4 regions of the Cytobacillus solani genome follow, and region 1 is predicted to be linked to each of the others. Evidence: riboswitches for the same ligand, from Rfam matches in the RefSeq annotation. Region 1 holds a riboswitch; each other region holds the start of a gene.
What was found. A riboswitch is a leader RNA that binds a small molecule or an ion and turns the genes downstream of it on or off. The one in region 1 is predicted to bind cyclic di-GMP.

Region 1 (5,631 bases):
TAATCTCTTCAAAAGCTTCTGGAGGAGAACCACAGGTTTTCGGCTATCAGCTTAAAGCAGTATTATCAGGCTCCATGGAACCGACCTTTTTAACTGGGTCTATCATAGCAGTCACTTCACTTGAGGGGAATGAAAAGAAGAACCTCAGAGAAGGGGATGTAATTACTTTTGTAGATAGTAAGGAAAGGTTAATTACCCACAGGGTCATCGGAATCAAAACAAGCGGAGAACATGTCATGTACGAAACAAAAGGGGATAACAACAATGCAGCTGATTTGGATCCAGTCCTTTCAGATAACGTACAGGCAGTCTATTCTGGATTTACAATTCCTTATGCAGGTTATTTTATCGATTTTGCACAGTCAAAAGAAGGAAGTGCCATACTGCTGATTGGTCCTGGATTATTGCTCTTAGCTTATGCAGCATTTAGCATTTACCAAGGACTTAAAGAGCTTGATCCGAAAAAGAGAAAAACAGACATCGATACAGAAGAAAAGCCAACTTAATTTGGTTGTACTCCTTGTACAAAACAAGGGTCAATATAAAAAAATTATACATACCCAAAGGGTAAGAGGAGGAAATTGGAAATGAGCATTAAGAAAAAATTAGGTTTAGGAATTGCATCGGCAGCACTAGGTATTTCATTAGTTGGCGGAGGAACATTTGCATACTTTAGTGATACTGAAGTAACGAATAGCACATTCGCTGCTGGTACTTTGGATTTAGCAGCAAATCCAACCACTATTATCGATGTAAAAGATATCAAGCCTGGTGATACTATGGTCAGAGAATTTAAATTAGAAAACAATGGATCTTTAGACATTGCTACAATTGATCTACTTACTAAGTATACTGTGACCGATGCAAATAGTAACAACAAAGATGATTTTGGTAAACATATTAAAGTACTTTTCCTTGAAAACGCAGACAAAACAGGTGATGGCTGGGTGATTGGGGATTACAATGATGTAATTTCTGAGACAACCTTATATGATCTTCAAAATATGACTCCTGATGCAGTAGAAAACTTAAATCACTGGTTGACTGAGCTTCTGGGTCTAGGGGGAGAAGATAGTGGTTTAAAAGCTGGCTCTTCAGATAATATGTATGTAGCATTTGAATTCGTTGATAATGAAGCAGATCAAAACGAATTCCAAGGTGATTCTTTAGCACTTGAATGGACATTCACTGCTCATCAAACAGAAGGTGAATCTAAATAATATTCAATAACAAAAGGCGGGAATTCGTTCCCGCCTTTTGTTAAAAACTAGATGGAGAGGTAATGCCATGAATAAAAGATTTATATTGGCAAAACCGAAGATTATCGCATTTATAGCCGGCATTTTCATATTTATGTTAGTAGGAGAGACAAGTGCAAGGGCAGCAAATAAAGAAATTGATATACATACGAAAATGAATCCGAGCGGCTACTTTTTTGAAGTAGGAAACTTGAAACCTGGGGATTGGATGCCAAGGGATATCGTCATATCCAATGCTGGAACTCAGGATTTTAAATATATGGCTATATTAGGGAAGAAAAAGTCTGTTAAAGGACTGTTAAAAGAACTAGATTTAATCGTTAAAAAAAATGAAGAAGTATTGTATGACGGGAAAATGGACCAGTTTACTGGGTTTACTCCTAGAAATCTAGCAAAAAGTGAATCTGAAACACTATTTTTTCAAGTGACGATGCCAAACGATTTAGGAAATGCATTTCAAAGCTCTGGTGCCGAAGTAGAAATATTATTTGTTGCTGAAGCCTTAGGCGATACTGGTGGTGGAGATCCAGGCGGAGAAAATCCAGGTGAAGAACCTGTTGTAGAAAACTCCGGAGAAGAGCCAGATGATGAAGTGATCGAAACAAACAATCCGACGGGTACAATCATTGTTTCACCAGAAATTAGAGAAAACCTCCTTCCAAAAACAGCTACGAATACTTATAATAGTCTGCTTATTGGCAGTGTACTATTTGTTGCAGGCAGTATCTTTTACAAACGAAAATTCAGAATAATAAATAATTTAGAATGAAAATAAATATATAGATTATAAGGAGGATTCTAGTAATGAGTATTAAAAAGAAACTAGGTTTAGGAATTGCTTCTGCAGCAATAGGCATTTCATTAGTTGGCGGAGGAACATTTGCATATTTTAACGATGTGGAAACAACAAATAACACCTTTGCTGCTGGAACATTAGATTTAGGAATTGATAAAGAAACAATTATTAGTATTGATAACATTAAACCAGGAGACCGTTTCTTTAGGTATTTCCAGCTTTCAAATGATGGGTCACTTGATATGAAGGAAATCCTACTAAATTCCACTTATGAAGTGTCTGATAAGAAAGGTGACAATGCAGGAGAAGACTTTGGGGAACATATTATGGTGGAGTACTTGTACAATGCATCTGGTAAAGATACAGTTATTTTCCAAAAAACTTTAGCTGAAATAAATGAAAATCCAGTTCAAGTCCTCAAAAATTTCCCGGCTGGTGCAAAGAATGCCAAATTTACTGTCCAATTTGAGTTTGTTGATAATGGGGAAGATCAAAATAAATTCCAAGATGATGCTTTAAAACTTACATGGACTTTTGATGCTAAACAACAGGATGGTTCGAATAAATAGTTTTCTAAAACAATGTTAATAGGTGGGATTAGGTTCCTGCCTTTTAAAAATTTGGTTATCCATTGTATCCATAAAGAAGGAGGAACCCTATCATGTACCAAAAAAACTGTGATCGCTGCTGCCGCCCATCATATAGCAGCAGTGAGAAGGGTGAATGGTTATGCCCAATTTGTGGACAGGATCTAACCAACTATCCCTTTTTTGATGCAATGACATTGGAAAGGATAAATATTAAACGACCAACCATTCGGAAAAAAGCTGAAGCCTATCGAAAAGGATATGCTTATATGAAAGTGTAGGAGTAGGAGCCCGTGCATATTTTGAAATTTTTCCAACAAAAGATGCATAGACAAAGAAAGATGGTAATAAAAATAGATTATCTAGTATAAGATTCCTATTTGGGGGGAACATTGTGGTCGAGACAAAAATAGAGGTCACAGAAATAGATAAAGAATGGTTGCAGTTAATAATAGAAGCAAAGAATTTAGGAATAGAGAAACAAGAGATCTTGGACTATTTAAATCATAATGTATAAATAAAGAATAAATACGAGTTTAAGTATTTCTATGAGAAGGGGAACCTTTTTAGGAAATACTTTTTATTATAAAAAAATTTGCAAGTGCAACCCACAAAGCTCCTAAAAGGGTGGTCAATTTGAAACGAATATTCTCTTACCTAGCAATAGTTAATATAGCTGATGGAGTCTTTACCTATTTGGGTCTTCATTTCTCTATGATTGAAGAAAGCAATCCTATGATGAATGGTCTATATGATATAAGTCCTTTGTTTTTTCTTGGATATAAGCTATTACTCTCAGGTGTTCTTTTCGGATTGATCTTAATGAAGAAGCTTCCACCGACTCGACTTATAAAAGTCTTGTCAATTACAGCCTCAGCGGTCTACACCATCGTTATCGGATTGCATGGTGTATGGATGTTCCCATTGATTGTATACCTTTTCTAGTAAAAGAACTGTGTAAAATAAATCATATTGTCAATGATTTAATTAGGCATTATATATTAATATTTTTCGACTAATTTCTACGGTTGTTATACCAACTTTTAAATGAATATTCCTTGTAGGCATTTAATATGTCAATTTAAGTATAAGCAGCTTTTAGGAAGGGAAGAACCATGTCGAAATAAGGATAAAAAAAGTAGATCAAAAATTTTCTGAATAGACAAAAATCAACACCATAAGTGATAAATATCTTATAAAATACATAATATAGAATATATTACCTATTTAAAGGATATAGAAAAAGGCAAACCTGCTGAAAGGCAGGGACGCAAAGTCACAGGTCTAAGGTATGTTGGATAAAATACTAGGATGGCTGGGTTGCCTTAAATACGATTCGTATTTTGGGGGGAACTATGTGGTTGAGGTGAAAGTGACTGTGGGGGAAATGGATACAGAATGGCTTGAGCTGATTATTGAGGCAAAAAAAATGGGAATCAAACAAGATGAGATTAGGGAATTTTTTATGAATAGCGGGGTTACTGAAATAGTTCTTAAAGGATGAATATTGATGGGGACAAGTTTTAAGTATTTCTTGTGAGAAATTTCTCATTTAAGAAATGCTTTTTATTTTGAAATAAAGGGCCATGGAGGCTAATTAACATAGCCTCCCTGACCCTTCTTGTATAATGAAATGCTTATTTATTTTGGTCAATTCGCCATTTATTAAATGCTAAGAATTCTCTAAATTGGTCTTTAGTAACGCCAGAATTCATGGCTTCCTGTACAATTTTCATCCATTCAGAGTCCAATTCTTCTTTATTCGGCTGTTCATGAATTAAATGATCGACAGGTACATTTAATACTGCAGCGATTTTCTCGAGAAATTGAATCGAAGGGTTTGTTTGTAAGTTTCTTTCGAGAGAACTTAAATAGGATTTGGCCACACCAGCTTGTTCGGCAAGCTCGGATAACGACATTTTCTTTTCCTTTCGAAGTAGTTTAACTCGTTCACCGATCATCCAATCTCACACACCTTACTATAATATGTAATATTATCATACCAAAAAACGACGGAAAGTTCCATATAAAGAACAATTGGTTTGAAAAGATATTAGTATTTTATCATAAATATACGAGCTTCTTGCATAGTATCTGTCCGTATAATTGAAAATTTAGAGCAAAAATGCTCTAAGTTAATTGACTAGAGCATTTTTTGTATGAATCAGCTGCAAAATTTCCATAACCGCCGAATCAGTATTTTCAGCATCGATATGATGGAAGGGTTTGCTATATTCCATTTGTTTATGTGCGTAACGGGGGTCATAATAATCTTCGAGAAGAATTTGGATGACAGTTTTGTACTCCTTAATGGAAGCTGCTTCGTCTAGAGAAGCAATAATTTCATGGTTCTTTATGCGTTTCTTAATAAAAGAAAGACGTTCAATGACCTTTTTATGAAACCAATCCTCGTGTGCATATGGCAAACAATAGTCATTATAAATACGCTCAACCCGTGATGTCATTGAAGCTTGTAAATGAATATTGGTACCAAGCTGCTTTTTCTTTAAAAGTTCATCAGGTAAAACAACTTTACCAATTCGTTTACTTTCAGCTTCGATAATGAAGAAGGGAGAATCAATCATTTCCGTTAATGATTTATATAGAAGCGAATCAAACGTTTTTTGATTGTTGCCAGGGAACAATCCGAAAGTTCCGAAGATGGATCCTCGATGACCTGCCAATCCCTCTAAATCAATGACAGGTAATCCTTTCTTGTATAAACCCTTTAACACATCCGTTTTACCAACACCGGTCATTCCATGAAGTGTAATTGCCTTATCTGGGAGCATGGCTGGAATTTTCTCGAGAATATATTGACGATACGCCCGATAACCGCCGATAAGCCGAGGAATAGAAATCCCTGCAAAAGCGATAAAAGTGGCAACTGCCTTGCTCCGCATTCCCCCTCTCCAGCAGTAAATAACCGGCTCAGATCCTTTTTTATGAATATCCTTAATTCCACTTAAAATCGAAGGAATCTTCGGTG
Region 2 (5,631 bases), 2.2 Mb from region 1:
CTAATAAAAAATTTTCTGATCTTAAAGGTCCAAATATGAAGAGTAACTGGGATCTTCAACTTTCAAACAAAGTTCCAATTGATTTAAATGTAAATACAGGTGCATCTGAAACACACCTTGATTTGCAGGGACTACAATTAAGTGATTTGAATGTGAATGTAGGTGTAGGAGATACAACCATTGATCTGTCAGGTGATTGGGAGCAGGATTTCGATGTTCAATTATCAATGGGTGTTGGAAAATCAACCATTATTTTACCTAAAGATGTCGGCGTTCAAGTTAAATCTTCCAAGGGAATCGGTCATTCTGAATTTAGAGGATTTATTTCAATGGGAGATGATGTCTATGTGAACGAGGCTTATGAAAATGCCAAGATAAAAATCAATGTCAACGCAGAATTGGGCATTGGAAAAGCAGATTTTATTATTGAAGAATAACGAGTTCATCAAGAAACGTGTGTTTATAAAAAGAAAAGAAAGCCATATTATAGATAGAGTTTAGTGTTTGGAAAGGAGTCAATTTGATGGAATCTTTATCCCGTGAACAGCTTATTAATAATATGCAAAAATCGTTTCAGATGTATATAAATCAATATGGATTGGATGATATTGGAGTTTTTGAAGAAGAAGGCCAGGATGATCTTTACTATTTTGGCTACACAATTAAAAAGGATGGGAAAACGCATCATATTCATAGCCCGTATAGAAAAGACACACACGGTGGGCTTTCTCCCATAATAAACGAATGGACGATCGAATCAGATGAACCGCAAAAAACAGATCTAAAAGGATATCACAGTTTAGAGAGTGCATTTCTTGATCTATAAAGTGAAACATAATCAGCGGGGGTTCTCCACCATCCCCGCTGATTGCCAGTTGAATGATATGTTGCTTCAAATACTGCCATTCTAGCTGTTATTTTTATTTCACCTAGCTGTACCGATTTTATAGCTTTTTAACAAATTCTGATTTTAACTTCATAGCACCAAATCCATCAATTTTGCAGTCAATATTATGATCTCCATCGACTAAACGAATATTTTTTACTTTTGTACCTATTTTTAAAATGGATGAGCTCCCTTTTACCTTTAGGTCTTTAATAATAGTTATTGAATCGCCATCATTTAAGACATTTCCATTTACATCTTTAATCAATTTATTTTCCTCGGTATGGTCATTTTCAGTGTTTAAACTCCACTCATGAGCACACTCGGGACAAACGAAAAGACTCCCATCCTCATATGTATATTCAGAATGACATTTTGGACATTTTGGCAAACCTTGCATGAACATTTTCCCCTATTCGTAATTATTTTTCTATTTTCTTACGGTACAGAAAATCTTAATCATTGAATAGACCATCTGCACACTCTCTTATCTTACAGTAAAACTTGATACAAAAATAGATAGATTAGGAGATGATGGGAAATCATTAACAATAAACTATTTTGTATCATTTTCTACGCAACAAAAATAATGTGTAGACCTCTAACATTATTTTTTGTTGTTTCTTACTAAATCAATTTATAGTTCTTGTGATTGACAACCGTTTTTATCGGTTCGTCCGTTTTTGTATTTACTCCGATTTCTACAATGACTGAGTTATCCCGAAGGACAATTACTTTTCCTTTTTTCCCTTTTGCCTCCCCTTTAATAATTTGTATCATGTCACCCATATTTGGTTTTTTCGTGTTCTTCACTTTGCTATCCTGTTTTTTAGTCATATCTTCAGCCATTTTGCATACCCCCTTTTTTCATCTATTGAGTAAGTGAATCAATTTCCTTCGTTTTTAGTATGACCAAAATTCTTCTCCATACAACTTTATACAAAATTGCTTAACAACAATCTTTGAGTAAAGATGTCAAAAGTCACTTTAATGAAAAAGACTTTTGAACTATAATAAAAGCAATAGCAAATCAATTGAAAAATTGAGACGCAAAACCACAGATCTAAGGTAGTCATACTATGATGGCTGGGTTGCCGTATTTACTCTTACATAAGATAAATCGTAAAGGAGCTCTACCCTATGTTTAAGAAAACCTTTCTCGCTCTTCAGTTTATTTTTCCACTTCTATTAACCCATTGCTTTCCTGCAATGGGACAAGCACAAAACCCTTTATTGGACGTTAATAATTATCAAATTTACTATGGTCATTTAAATGATGTAAAAACCAAACAGCTTGGCAAAAATGATCTGGTTGTTATTGAGCCTCACGAAACAACAAAAGAACAAGTGGCTGAATTGAAAAAAAGCGGCACAATAACACTCGGTTATATTAGCATTATGGAATTGCAGGACTGGGATGACGCGTTTGTAGCCAAAATACAGGCAGATGACTATTTAAAAGTTAACGGTCAAAAGGTCTATGTTGAGGATTGGGATACCTATCTAATGGATATCACTAATAAGCATTATCAGCAATTATTGCTTGAAGAAATTGAAGAAGAAATTATTCAAAAGCAGTTTGACGGGATCATTTTAGACACTGTTGGCGATATTGATGATTTTTACAGCGATAACGAGGAATTGGCCGCAGACCTCCGTAATGGGTATGTCGAGCTTCTTCAAGTCATAACAAGTAAACATAAAGAATTGCTGTTACTGCAAAATTGGGGATTCGAAACTTTGAAAACTGCTTCCAAGGATTACGTGGATGCGATTATGTGGGAAGGCTTTAATAAAGAGCGTTTAACGAATAGCAGATGGGGACAAAATTGGATCAAATATTTCCAAACCCTGCAAAAGGAAGATAATATTGCAGTATTTACTGTGGCACCTAATAAAAGCAGTGCAAATTACAGTAAAAAGCAAGGCTTCGTTTCATACGAGAACAAAAATAGTATCTATAATTAATAAAAGGTCTGCCTTTTTTCCCGAGGCTGACCTTTCATATTATGAAATTAAGATGCATAATCACCGCTGTATTGAACAAGCGATACATCTTTAACCCCTTCTAGATTCGATAATTTATGAACAAATGCGGTATTATCCACCTTAAGCTTGATTTTTAATGTTAGCTCTGTCCAATTATTTCGAACAATTTTCGATTTCAGATCATAATTGAACTTAACAAGCTGTGCTTTAATCTCATCGTAGGCCATTTCGTCATAATGAATCACTAATAAATACGTTTCGTCCTTCCATTTCTTTTTTGAAAGGAAGAAGACAGCGATGGAAATAAAAATGGATCCAAAAATCGCTACTGGATATACGTTTGCTCCAATCGCAATACCTGCTGTAATCGCCCAAAACAAAAACACGATATCCAGCGGGTCCTTCAGTGCTGTCCGAAAACGTACGATACTTAATGCTCCGACCATCCCTAAGGACAGAACGATATTCGTGCTTATTGTCATAATGACAAGAGAAGTAATCATCGTCATTAAAACGAGTGTTACATTGAAATTATGACTATAAACAACACTTCGAAACGTTTTCTTATACACATAATAAATAAATAGTCCAACAATGAATGAAGCAAGTGTTCCAAAGAAAATTTCTAGAACCGATACACTTGTAAATGTATCTGAATTTAAAATACTTTTTTTGATAATGTCATCAAAATTTATCCGATCACTCATATAAATATGTCCTCTCTCTACACTATTGCTTATAATAGGTCATGCCTGCTTCCCGGCAAATCACATACTTGGAAATGGCTGAGCGCTGATGGCTATCGAGCTGCAGAATATCTCGAATGTAGTCTGGCAAATAGGTATTAAATTTTACTTCCATAATCATTAAAGGTTCCTGTAGCGCTTCAATTGTAACGATATCCTTTTCAAAGATATCGATCGAATTAATACCCGCACTTAAATACTTATCAAAGGTGATTCGTACATCCTCGATATCTTCCTTATAAGCCTCTCTTACATAATCGACAATGATTTTGGGCGACATATGCTGGGTTCTCATAAATAGATAAAAATCCTTTGCAACACTGTTATTTTTATCAAGTAAAAAATCATAATCCCACATTAATAACCGCTCATATTCATCTCTTGATATAGATATGGATTCTTTGTTAATCATCTCTCCATACCGATTCTTTTTTTCAAGCTTGATGATGTGATCACTTTGATTATATATACGGATCCGCAACTTTTTCCTCTTATAAATGCCATAATTTTTTTCAAACAAGTCACTATCATACACATTGTCAAAATAAAGACTGCGAATGTGATATCCCTCTTCATTCACCATGTTCACGTCTCTTTTAAGTACTATTTGTAATTTTTTTCTTAAAAGCTCATACTCTCTGACATTAATATAAAACTTCAATTCATGACGTAACTTTTTCATCCTTTACTTCCCTTTAGTCATTAATAAATTAATTAACGATCATTTTTTTGACCCCAAAATATTTTGATCCATCCTCATCCTCATAAAGATCAAATGCTGTTTGAACATTATTTTTTGCATCTTTTGCAACAACTCGCCAATAATAAGTCCCTTTTGATAGCTGATAAGCGTATTGCGTTTCTATCATATCTTTTTTCTCGTGAACGATATGTGAAAATGCTGGATCTGTACTTATTTGCAGCGTATAGAATAAATCATCTCCTTGGATATCGTAGGATGGGTCCCATGTAAATACATGTTGATTTTTCTCATTTTTGTAATCATCTAAGAAAAATGGCATGGGTTTCTCAAGGTTTTTGTAGTAAACTTCCTTATTAAGCAGTGATTCATTTACAATTCCGTAATATACATCATCAAAATCAGCAATTTCTACATCTAAGTAATCTTTATCAGGTGACTTTTTAACAAATTGACTAACTGTTTGGTAGTATTGATCTAATAATTTCTTTGTGGTTTCGGGATTAATAATTGCTGCTAGTTCTTCGATTTTCTTCGTTAACACTTCAACATTTTTTGGATCCTTGAAGAAGCGCTTATGAAGGACAGAGCCCCAGTAATTTGATAATCCATCCTGCCAATCTGCCAGTTCTGAATGCTTTTCTTCTGTAGGTGAAGACCTCCAAGCGCCATCATAATCCCAAGGGAGGAAGTACCATTTTTCTGAATTAGATGGACAATACAAATAAAAGTTCTGTGTGGTTACATCACTATTTCCCATAAGTATGTTGGTTGCTATCCATGTTAAATAATTTTCTTTATCAAAATGACGCTCAACTACCTCATTAATATTTAATTTTTGGTTGTTAACATCATCTAACATAGTGAGTAATTTACGATGGTCATTACTCCCCTTGCTTTCTAGTATCATTTCAAATTCATCTTTGTTAAATGATGAATCCGTTTCTAGCTTCAATTGGTCAGAATAGCGGAAAAACTCAAAATTTGTTGCTTTATAGAGATTCCCATTTGAATCCAGCCCATGTGCTGCAAGAAAGCGTTCATTCGCCTGCTCAATTTGTGTGTATAACCCATAGTCTTCAAATTTACCAGTTGAATCTTTTTTCGTTAAATCCTTTACATATAAATGTACAAACTGTGTACGCATGCTTGTCAAACCAGGAATTTTCGTAAAATAATCAAATGATAGTTTATTGCGGACTCTGGTCGCATCATACGGGTGTTTATTTAAATTTAACGTTTTTTGTCCTCTCCAAAGGCCAGCACTATCATACAATTTTATTTTAAAGGATTTTTGAGCAGCGACACGT
Region 3 (5,631 bases), 2.2 Mb from region 1:
TCGCCAACGGAAACCTTTAATTCACATTCTCCGCGCTGATTCCAAACCATTACAGTTTCTCCGTTCTCAATTCCCTCAGCCTCTGCATCAAGAACATTCATATGAATCCGTGGCTCTTTTTCAAGCGATTGATGCTTTTGAATATTTGAGAATGTTGAGTTTAAGAAATTATGATTAGGTGCTGGAACGAATAAGTATGGAAAATCACCATCATCAACAATTGGAAAATATGTTGGCAATGGGGGATGACCATCCTGTTTCATCTTCTCTGAATATAACTCAATTTTACCACTTGGTGTTGGCAGTTTTCCAGGTAAAAGCGGCTTCACATTCGCCTTCACGTATTGCTTTTCAATTAAAGACTCATATTGAATGTCTGTAAGGTAAGGATTTTCAGGATGATCGAGTGCACGAGTAATCATTTCAGCTTCTGTTTCTGTAAAAGCGTCCTCAGTGAATCCCATTCCTTTTGCTAATAAACGAAAGACCTCTACATTTGATTTGGATTCCCCATAGGATTCAATGACAGGCTGTTGAATTTGCATATAATGATGCCAGTAAGAACCATAAAAATCGGTATTCTCAAATGAAGATGTCGATGGCAAAACAATATCAGCATATTTGGCTGTTTCAGTCATGAACAAATCATGAACGACAAGAAATAAATCCTCTCGTCTCAAGCCTTCCCGAACCTTATTTCCCTCTGGTGCTACAACTGCAGGGTTACAGCTATATACATACATGGACTTAATCGGGGGATCTAATTCGAGCAGCTTTTTGCCAATTTCATTCATATTAACTACACGTGTTTCTTTGTTTATTAATAGATCTGGCCGTTGAAGCTTTTCTTCATTAAATGCTAAAAAGCCGGAATTTGATTTTATAGCGCCTCCGCCTTTGACAAGCCATTGTCCAGTTAAGGCAGGCAGACAAGCGATTGTACGTGTGGACATCCCGCCGTTGTCATGATGCTGCAGGCCGTTTCCAATTCTAATATATGAAGGAGTAGTCTCCCCATACATTCTTGCTAGCTTATAAATGTCTTCTACAGGTACACCAGTAGTTCTCGAAACGGATAAAGGATCATATTGCTTCACATGTTCCCGAAGTTCATGATGGCCTACTGTAAATGCTTGTAAAAATTCTTCATTAACCATGTTTTCAGCAAATAAGATATGCATCATTCCAAGTGCTAGCGCGCCATCTGTCCCTGGTAAAATCGGAATAAACCAATCTGCCATTCTGCCAGTTTGATTTTTATGAACGTCAATAACAATCATTTTTGCCCCGTTTTTTCTCGCTTTTTGGGCAAGGGTAATTTGATGCATGTTCGTACTTACTGCATTGATTCCCCAGAAGATAAACAGCTTTGTATGAATGGTGTCTTCTGGATCTATGCCAATATTTCCGCCCATCGTATATTTATAGCCTGTCGTACCTGCAGACTGGCAAATGGTTCGATTTAACTGTGACGCTCCTAACCGATGGAAGAATCGACGATCCATTCCTTCAGCAGTAAGGTTTCCCATGTTTCCATAAAAGCTATAAGGAAGAATACTTTCTGGACCATCTATATCGATTAACTTCTTCCAGCGCGAAGTAATCGTATCGATCGCTTCTTCCCAGCTAATTTGTTCAAATTTCCCTTCTCCTTTTGCTCCTACTCGCTTCATTGGAAACTGCAGACGGTTTTTATCATATATTCTTTCTTTCATATTCCGTACTTTGTTGCAAATATTACCCTGGGTTATCGGATGATTCGGGTCCCCCTCTACCTTAATAATTTTTCCATCCTCCTTATGGAGCAGTAATCCGCATTGATCAGGGCAATCTAGTGGGCATACAGATGGAAATATCCCATCGCGTTGGTTAACAAAAGTGGTCATAGTAATCTCCTTTTCTGTTTTTTAAATAGTTGTCGGTAAGCTTAATTGAATAAGACTTTATGTATCAGCATAGTAAATGAAGAGCAGCCGACTATTTCATAATGAGTTCTTAAATATTTTTATTATCGAAATATTTGTTGTTATTATCATAAAATAGATTAATAAGTCTAGCAATAAAAGATTGTTATAAAAATTAGTGAATTCTATTTAAGTACAAATACGAGTCTGCTATTATGGGATAATATTATATTCAAGGAGTATTTAATAATGAACCAAACATTTACCATACAGGAAAAGATGAAGCAAATATTCATTTTATTGATTCCTATTTTAATTACACAGCTCGGCATGTTTTCGATGGTATTTTTCAATACGATTATGTCAGGAAAGTATCATTCATCTGATCTAGCAGGAGTCGCAATAGGGTCATCCATTTGGAATCCAGTATTTACAGGGTTGAGTGGAATTCTTCTTGCCGTTTCACCAATTGTCGCCCAAAGCTACGGGGAGAAGAAGACAGGGGAAGTGACATCGATTGTTAAAAATGGCATATACTTAGCGATTATGATTGCCGTTTCAGTTATCATTATTGGTTTCTTCCTGTTAGACCCTTTATTAACGAAAATGAATCTCCCAAGCGGTGTGCAAGATACCGCTCGTAACTATTTGATCGGGCTTAGCTTTGGAATTATTCCGTTATTTGCTTTCAATGTATTAAGATCCTTTATTTATGCATTGGGAAAAACTCGTGTAGTCATGGTTATTTTGATCGTGGCTTTACCGATAAATTTATTATTTAACTATGTACTAATTTTCGGGCGTTTTGGCTTTCCTGAGCTAGGTGGTGCAGGGGGAGGCTATGCAACTGCAGTCACGTATTGGTTTATTTTAGGAATGATTATTTTCGTCATTAAAACGCAAAGCCCTTTTTCATCCTTTAAAGTATTTGCAAGCTTTAAAGGGTTCTCACTGGAAAAGTGTAAAGAAATACTGAAAATTGGTGTGCCAATGGGGCTTTCAATTTTTTTTGAAACAAGTATGTTTGCCGTGGTAACGATTCTATTAAGTAAATTTAATGTGACGACAATCGCAGCTTATCAATCAGCTCTAAATATCGTTTCTTTTTTATATATGATACCAATGAGCATTTCGATGGCTCAAACTGTACTTGTTGGATTTGAGGTTGGAGCAGGAAGGTATAAAGATGCGAGGGCATATAGTTGGTTGGGCATCTATTTATCCATTATTATTGCGTTAGTAACAGGCTTACTAGTCGTTTTATTTCGATATCAGGTTGCGGGATTCTACTCTAATGAAGCGGCAGTAATTACACTCACCGTCCATTTTCTAATTTATGCGCTATTTTTCCAAATATCTGATGCCATTCAAGCCACAGCACAAGCAGCTCTAAGGGGATATAAGGATGTAAATATATCATTTATCATTACATTAATTGCTTACTGGTTAATCTGTCTCCCGGTTGGCTATCTCCTTGCACATCAAACAAATTTAGGAGCAACGGGATATTGGATTGGGTTAACGATTGGCTTACTTGCCGCAGGTGTTTGTCTGTCACTAAGGCTTATCTATATTCAGAAGAAGAAGTATATTATCGAACAAGCGGGCTAATTTGTTTAAAAGGGAATTTATCTTTCCCTTTTAAGCATTACAGTATTAAAATTTAGCATCTGTATGATAAAATATAATCAAAAAGCTCAAGTTAAGAAGGAATGACCTGCTCCTATTTCTTTAACCAGCTATTTTTAGCATGATTTCTATGAAAATCAATTGACTATGGTAAATAAGAACTATATAGTATTAATATAACCATTTTGTGATTTTTCAGAATTCTAACTTAATAGGAGAAAAGGGCAAATTCATTGAAAAATGAGGACGCAAAGCTAGAGGGGCTAAAGTCATTTGATCATGCCAGCCAGCTGCCGAATATAACTATAATTGAGTTAGGTTAATCGGTATGCGATTAATCTTTTTCTTGTGAAAAAATAATACGTTGGAAGTGTATGGAATGAGTAAGCAAATGGAAGGAATTCATAAAGTTCTTCGGATTGTTACAAAATTGCTGAAAAAAATCGGCTCTGAAAAAAACATCATTACACGGGATGTATATTCAGAAATAGTATGTTCAGTTGGGGACTGTGGAGATAAAGAAGCGATTGATTCCTTATTATCACAATTGCAAAAAGTGAACGTTCAAATGGAAAATATGAGCTGGCTAAACGAACATTATAAAATTTTGCATGATTTTGCCCAAGTATGCAGCAAAACATTAAACGAAGAAATTCTTCTCAAGAAGGCATATGAAATGGTTTCTCAAGTAATGCCGACTGATTCGTTTTTTATCGCTTTATATACAGAAGGAAATCCGCTTATTCACTTTATTTTTATGGTGGAAAATGGAATTTTCTTTCCGCAGGAATACATAAAAATGGGAAATAATTTTACTTCAAGAGCAATCAGAACAAAAGAAATTGTTCATCCGAGAAAAGTGAGCCAAGATCAGACTGATTCAACGTTCGGAGTAACAGATACGAAATCAGGCATTTTTGTACCAGTCATCATTGATGATCAGGTGAAAGCAGTTATTTCTGCACAAAGTGTGTCTGATTTCGCTTATCGAAAAGAACATGAAGAACTATTGCAGATTATTGGAAACCAGGTCATTCATTCCATTGAAACGGCGAGACTTTATGAAAAAATTTATTTAATGTCACAGACAGATGAATTAACCGGATTGAAGAATCACCGTGCATTCCATAATGATCTCTCCAATTTAATCGGCGAAGATGGGAAAGAAATAACCTTGATGATGATTGATTCAGACCGATTAAAGAAAGTGAATGATAATTTTGGTCATGATATTGGAGATTTATATTTAAAAGTATTAGGGGATGGAATTAAAAGCATTTGTAATGATGATATTGTGGGCTATCGGTATGCTGGAGATGAATTTATGATTATCATAAATTCTAGTTTAAATAGCTTGGCTGAAACTATCCATGAGAATTTATCTGAGTATTTAATACAGCACCCAATCAAAATAGGAGAAAATGAAATAACTGTTTCGATTAGTACAGGTGTTGCCATTTTTCCAGAGCACGGGTCTAGCGTTGATTCGTTAAAGAAATCAGCTGATCAAGCCCAATATAAAGCAAAAAAACAGGGTGGAAACCAGATGGTTACTGCTTAAAAACGAAAGTGCCGGGACTGCAAAAAAGGATCTTTTGCTGTCCCGGCACTTTCTTATTGGTATTCCTCCCAGTCTGAGTATGTGCCGCCTCCGTTACAGCCTGGACAATCATATAAATTTGCGTGATAGGCATATTCGTTACCTGGAAAAATGGAAAACCCTCGTCCGTAGCACTCTGGACATTTATTCTCATCCTTCATATTCGATAGATGTTTTTCGTGTCGATTGGCCCTCCACTCATTAAAAGAATTTAGTAATCCCATATTATTCACCCCAAGCTTTTTTACTTAGTTTTTATTAAATTGGCTGTTTTTATACGCAATGTGTTTTAATTCTCATTTAGCAGGAAAAAGTGTATGATAAAAGCAAGAAAAGTAACTATCGTTCGCATATTGGTAATAACAATAAACAGGTTCGAACGGCAGGAACATCATAGGAAGGAGAAACATCGAATGAAATTACTCGGAATATCTGGCACTATCTTAGGGGCAAAGACAGCCATTTTAGTGGACACTGTTCTAAAAAGGGTAAAGGAAA
Region 4 (5,631 bases), 1.1 Mb from region 1:
TAGAGCCCTTTCGATGGAACCAGATGTGCTGCTGTTCGATGAACCAACGTCTGCGCTTGATCCAGAGATGGTAGGAGAAGTTCTTAAGGTCATGAAAGAGCTTGCTGAGACAGGTCTGACGATGCTAATCGTTACGCATGAAATGGAATTTGCCAAAGAAGTATCTGACAGAGTGGTCTTTATGGACAAAGGGGTTATAGCAGAAGAAGGAAGCCCTGACCAGATTTTTAATCACCCAACTGGGGAACGTACGAGGGAGTTTTTAAAACGTACTTTGAGGGCAATCTAGGTTTTTAATAAAACTTATCAAACTATGTCAAATAATGTCGATATTAGGAGAAGAAAAATCATTCAGTAATGATGATTTTTCTTCTTTTTTTAATCTAGGAGAATGGTGGGAATGAGAAAAGTCATAGTATAGTAGAATGAATTGCGGTAAGATTTAGTAAAATCTTAAACCAAGTCTATAAAAATAGGTGATTGAGTTGAAAAAATTAAAATTAGGCATGAAGATCAATATGATGGTTCTGGCGATTATACTTTCGTTATCAACGATTATAGGAGTAGTTGTTAATCAAGAAATAACAAAGGGAATTAAGGGATTTGCGCTAGAAAAGGCAAAAGCGGATCTTACTTTAGCATATAAATATATAGATGTTAAATATCCGGGAGAATGGACAATTAAGAATGGACAGCTTTACAAGGGAAAAACCCTAATAAATGAAAATGATGATATGGTCGATGAAATCGGTGGCGATACTGAAGATACAGTGACGATTTTTCTAGGCGACACACGTGTATCGACTAATGTCATTAAAGATGGGAAACGTGCAATTGGAACACAAGTATCAAAAGAGGTCTCAGATGTTGTACTAAAAAACGGGGAACATTTCTATGGTGAAGCAAATGCTGCAGGACATATTTATCAGTCAGCTTATATGCCAATTAAAGATACTAACGGTGAGATTATAGGTATTTTTTACGTGGGTGCCTCACAAAATATTATTGACAGCATCCTATCTAGTTTCTTAGTCAAATTTATTACTATTCTTTGTTTAGTCATCGTTGTGTCAGCTCTTGTTACCTATTGGTTTACAAAAAGGATGAAAAAAAGGTTAGCCAAGATCACGGCGGCTCTTGAATTAGCAAGGGATGGGGATTTCACCTCTCAAATCAAGGATCATACGGGAGATGAATTAAACGATCTTTCTACTAGTTTCAATAGAATGGCTGACAACCTTAGACAAATGATGAATGAAGTGAATATGGCTTCCGAACAAGTTGCGGCTTCTTCTGACGAGTTAACGGCAAGTGCAGAGCAAACGAGCCAGGCAACGGAACTAATTACTGACACCATACAACATGTTGCGCAAGGAGCAGAACATTCAACAATAAGTGTACAAGAAAGTGCAGTAGCTTTGGAAGAGGTTTCAAAAGGGGTGCAATCTATGGCAGAAACAGCCTCTATTATATCTGAAGCTAGTTCTCAGGCAACACAGAAAGCGAAGGATGGCGGAGTGTATGTGAACAGAACTGTTCAACAGATTAATGCAATTAGCCATTCAGTAAACGAAAGTGGAGAAGTCTTTCAATCGTTGGATCAGCGCTCAAAAGAAATTGGTGAGATTACAAAAGTCATTTCAGGTATTGCTGACCAGACAAACTTGTTGGCACTAAATGCGGCAATTGAAGCTGCTAGAGCAGGAGAACATGGAAAAGGGTTTGCTGTGGTTGCTGATGAGGTTCGGAAATTAGCAGAGCAATCGCAGCAATCGTCCGCCCAAATTTCAGGCTTAATCGTTGAAATTCAACAGGACATGCTGCAATCCAACAAATCTATTGAGCAAGTAACGATGGATGTCAAGGCTGGGCTTGAGATTGTTGGACAAACAGAGGGTAGCTTTAAAGAAATTCTGCATTTTATGGACAGTCTTGCAGCGAAGATACATGATTTGGCAGCTACCGCAGAACAGGTCTCTGCAAGTGTTGAAGAAGTATCTGCAACGGTATCTAGCATTACACACATATCAGTAGGAACATCTGACCATTCCAAAAATGTGGCGGCATCTGCAGAAGAACAGCTTGCTTCTATGAAAGAAATATCCATATCCGCCCAATCATTATCCAAATTAGCGGAAGACTTACAAACTTTAATTAGTAAGTTTAAGATCTAGCGGAAAGTAATAATCGAATAAGATAAAAATGTGATTAGCTATCTGTTTTTATGGGTACAGGATATAGAATCACTTCTATTCAAAGAGGGGAAGAAGACACCAAATGCTGGTGAAATTCTTCTTCTTTTTGTTATGAGAAAAGTTTTTTGAATTGAAAACGCCTTCATTAAAAATCCTAATAAATATATAAGAAAACTAGAGTATAATGAGTTTTATTAAATATTAACAGGAGTAGTGACCATTGGAAAAACAAAATAGCAAATACAGATGGGCTGTCTTTGGCACAGTGTTGTTTACTTATTTTCTAATTGTTAGCCAAAGGACGGCCCCAGGACTAATTACAGATCAACTAATGAAGGACTTCGGTCTTACAGCTTCAACCATTGGATTACTGACAAGCATTCAATTTCTTGCATACGCAAGTCTGCAAATACCAATTGGGCTATTGTCTGATCGATATGGTCCTAATTTTTTCCTTATTATTGGAACCATTCTAAATGGCTTAGGGACAGTATTATATAGTTTAGCTCCAAATGAATTTTTCCTTCTCTTTGCTAGGTTATTAGTGGGACTTGGTGATGCAACCATTTGGGTCAACTTGGTTTTAATTTTAAGTCTGTGGTTTAAAGGAAATGAATTTGTTGGGTTGATTGGAATAGCTGGGATGGCGGGGAGTTTTGGATTTCTGCTGGCAACTGTGCCTTTTTCCTGGTGGATTACTTTATGGGGCTGGAGGGTTCCATTTTTATTAATAGGGATTATTCTATGTGTACTAGGAATCTTGCTTTATTTCATCCTTGTGAAAAAACCTAAACAACTCTTTAATGATTATCAGAAACAAAAGATAATCTCACCTAAAGAAGAACAAGTAAAGGAAAAGACATTATCGCTGCTACGCCGCATTCTTTCAAGCCGTCAAGCTTGGGCAACCTTCTTATGTCATTTTGGTGTTGTTGGCACATATGTTGGATTTATCGGTTCATGGGCTGTTCCATATGGGATGAATGTATATGATATGAATCGTTCAGATGCGAGCCAGCTTATTATGATCGGACTTATCGGAGCAATTATCGGCGCACCGATTACGAGCTGGATTGCAGGACGTATAGGTTCAATCAAAAAGCCTTATACAGTTATTCACTTCATTTCATTCTTATGCTGGACAGCCATTCTATTATTCGGGGGAGAGCCGCCCATTTTCATGCTTATCATTCTTTTCTTTATCATCGGATATTGCAACGGGGCAAATACGTTAACATTTGCTGTTGTCCGGCAATCATTTGATCGGAAAGAGGTTGGTCTAGCTTCTGGATTTGCGAATACAGGCGGTTTTTTAAGTGCAGTCCTTTTGCCCGGTATTTTTGGCAAAATACTCGATCATTTTCATGCTTCACCAATCCAAGTAGGCTATCATTACGCATTTATCATACCGGTTATTTTTTCTATGCTTGGTTTGGCCGGCGGGCTTTTGATTAAGGAGCAGCGCCAGGAAGAAAAGGAGTTCAATGTGTAAATTTGAATAAAATAATTTTCAATTGGAATTTCAATAATGTAGAATTTTGCTGAATCTTGTTGAATTATAAATTAGAATGAATTATCATAAGAATTAGAGGTTAAAAAGTCCTAAATAAAAAGTCCTACATAAATGAGTTTAAAGGCAAACTATTCGAAAGAATAGGACGCAAAGCTATGGGTCTAAGGTAGTGGTTTAGTGATAAGCAACTAACTATGACAGCCGGTTACCAAATTTTTGAATGGGTTATTTGAATTTTTGGCTATTCACGAATGAGGGAATAGCTTTTTTCTTTTGCCCTACTTTTTTATTTTGAGGTGATTTTTTTGAAGGTCGAGGAATTAATACAGGAAGTTAATAAAAATGTAGAACAATTAGATTTTGTCACAACCAGGAAATTAATTGAGGAGAATATAGAAGTTTTAAGCAAGCATAAGGTGCTATTGAAAAGCAATGCGAGAGAGCTGCTCAAATTGCTTACAGAACGGCTAGATGCGGGGTATGAACCTATTTCAAGGCAGGATATGGCTACGGTCATTGCCCTAAATTCATATGCAACGAAATTTGATATTCGATCCATGAAATTAATTGTAAAAGATAAAGCAAAATTGTTATTAAGAAGAGACGTTATTGAATACTTAAATAAAGATGCGAAAGTGCTATTAGAAGGTATGGGTGTGATCGAAAAAATTAGTTAAGATGACAACCCTTCAAATTAAATTGGAAGTTATCTGAGAAGCCCCTGAAATTATCTATTTTCAGGGGCTATTCTTATTTTTTCAACAATAAGTAAATAAAGTATGGCGCACCGATTAATGAAACCATAATGCCTGCTGATATCCCGTCTGGCTCAACTAAGTTACGCCCAACCGTATCAGCGAATAACAGAAGCCATCCGCCAATTAGAATGGAGATCGGGATAAATAATTGATTTCTCGGTCCTACCAAGGCTTTTGCTATATGTGGGGCCATCAGTCCGATAAATGTAATACCACCCGTCACTGAAACGGCCGCAGCGGCTAAAGCAACAGCTGTCAGAAGGAGAACGATACGCTCCTTTTCAATGGATACACCAACTCCAATGGCTACCGGTTCGTTTAATCCAAGGAGATTCAATCGGTTTGCCTTATACAAGGTAAAGGGAATGAGTATCACCAGCCAGGGAAGGATGGCCAAAATAAATGGCCAGTCAGTCCCCCAAATATTCCCTGCTAACCACTTAGCGATAAAATCGACTTTTTCCTGTTCCGCAGAAGAAATAAGGACAATCATCGCTCCAGAAAGCGCCATTGAAAATCCAACGCCAATTAAAACTAATCGGACTGGCTGGAGTCCAACTTTTCTATTATACGAAAAAATATAAATTACACTAGCAGTAATTAAAGCACCAATAAATGCGACAACAGGAAGCAGATAAACAAAGGAACCAGCATCAATCGGCAGAAATAGGAAGAAAATAGCAATCGCTACCCCTGCACCTGAATTAATTCCGATGATGCCAGGATCAGCAAGATCGTTCCGTGTAATGCCTTGCAAAATGGCTCCTGATAAAGCAAGTGCCATCCCAGCTAACAAAGTAATGATTATTCGTGGCAATCGAATGGAGAATAAGATAAACTCCTCTTTAAATGTACCCTGACCAAATAAAATAGGCATTAATCGGTTATAGGAGATGGATGAATACCCGAGCCCCATCCCAATAAAGATAGTAAGTAAAATCAGTGCAAGTAATACAAATAATAGAATTCGCTGTTTTTTTATTAATCCTGGCTGAATCATGAGAATGCTTTTCCTCCTTTACGTACAATGAACAGGAAGAAAGGTAAACCAATCATAGCAATAATGGCAATAATCGGTGTTTCATATGGTGAATTGATGGTACGACCAAGTGTATCCGCTAATAGCATAAAAGAAGCTCCGATAATCGCTGACATAGGTATAATA

Region 2: linked by a shared signal. The riboswitch ahead of FI644_RS20385 (endo alpha-1,4 polygalactosaminidase) and the one ahead of FI644_RS26255 (anti-repressor SinI family protein) in region 1 are both predicted to bind cyclic di-GMP.
Region 3: linked by a shared signal. The riboswitch ahead of FI644_RS20255 (sensor domain-containing diguanylate cyclase) and the one ahead of FI644_RS26255 (anti-repressor SinI family protein) in region 1 are both predicted to bind cyclic di-GMP.
Region 4: linked by a shared signal. The riboswitch ahead of FI644_RS10545 (hypothetical protein) and the one ahead of FI644_RS26255 (anti-repressor SinI family protein) in region 1 are both predicted to bind cyclic di-GMP.

Annotation. Positions count from the first base shown of each region.
Region 1 is NZ_CP041305.1:1,006,102-1,011,732, reverse strand. Features, by position in the region: gene sipW (signal peptidase I SipW) at 1-506, shown strand, start outside; gene FI644_RS05180 (CalY family protein) at 588-1,220, shown strand; gene FI644_RS05175 (LPxTATN C-terminal sorting signal domain) at 1,288-2,028, shown strand; gene FI644_RS05170 (TasA family protein) at 2,064-2,624, shown strand; gene FI644_RS05165 (hypothetical protein) at 2,717-2,923, shown strand; gene sinI (DNA-binding anti-repressor SinI) at 3,037-3,159, shown strand; gene FI644_RS05155 (DUF5658 family protein) at 3,279-3,587, shown strand; cyclic di-GMP riboswitch class I at 3,878-3,970, shown strand; gene FI644_RS26255 (anti-repressor SinI family protein) at 4,000-4,146, shown strand; gene FI644_RS05145 (helix-turn-helix domain-containing protein) at 4,280-4,603, opposite strand; gene mnmH (tRNA 2-selenouridine(34) synthase MnmH) at 4,778-5,631, opposite strand, start outside.
Region 2 is NZ_CP041305.1:4,060,693-4,066,323, reverse strand. Features, by position in the region: gene FI644_RS20405 (toast rack family protein) at 1-437, shown strand, start outside; gene FI644_RS20400 (DUF5634 family protein) at 524-826, shown strand; gene FI644_RS20395 (zinc ribbon domain-containing protein YjdM) at 945-1,286, opposite strand; gene FI644_RS20390 (DUF2187 family protein) at 1,514-1,735, opposite strand; cyclic di-GMP riboswitch class I at 1,901-1,985, shown strand; gene FI644_RS20385 (endo alpha-1,4 polygalactosaminidase) at 2,027-2,854, shown strand; gene FI644_RS20380 (DUF4956 domain-containing protein) at 2,902-3,582, opposite strand; gene FI644_RS20375 (polyphosphate polymerase domain-containing protein) at 3,605-4,303, opposite strand; gene FI644_RS20370 (CotH kinase family protein) at 4,332-5,631, opposite strand, start outside.
Region 3 is NZ_CP041305.1:4,028,645-4,034,275, forward strand. Features, by position in the region: gene FI644_RS20245 (molybdopterin oxidoreductase family protein) at 1-1,886, opposite strand, end outside; gene FI644_RS20250 (MATE family efflux transporter) at 2,154-3,515, shown strand; cyclic di-GMP riboswitch class I at 3,747-3,831, shown strand; gene FI644_RS20255 (sensor domain-containing diguanylate cyclase) at 3,913-5,094, shown strand; gene FI644_RS20260 (methionine aminopeptidase) at 5,148-5,357, opposite strand; gene FI644_RS20265 (NADPH-dependent FMN reductase) at 5,547-5,631, shown strand, end outside.
Region 4 is NZ_CP041305.1:2,056,416-2,062,046, forward strand. Features, by position in the region: gene FI644_RS10530 (amino acid ABC transporter ATP-binding protein) at 1-289, shown strand, start outside; gene FI644_RS10535 (methyl-accepting chemotaxis protein) at 477-2,174, shown strand; gene FI644_RS10540 (MFS transporter) at 2,416-3,687, shown strand; cyclic di-GMP riboswitch class I at 3,821-3,921, shown strand; gene FI644_RS10545 (hypothetical protein) at 4,014-4,385, shown strand; gene FI644_RS10550 (FecCD family ABC transporter permease) at 4,459-5,466, opposite strand; gene FI644_RS10555 (FecCD family ABC transporter permease) at 5,463-5,631, opposite strand, start outside.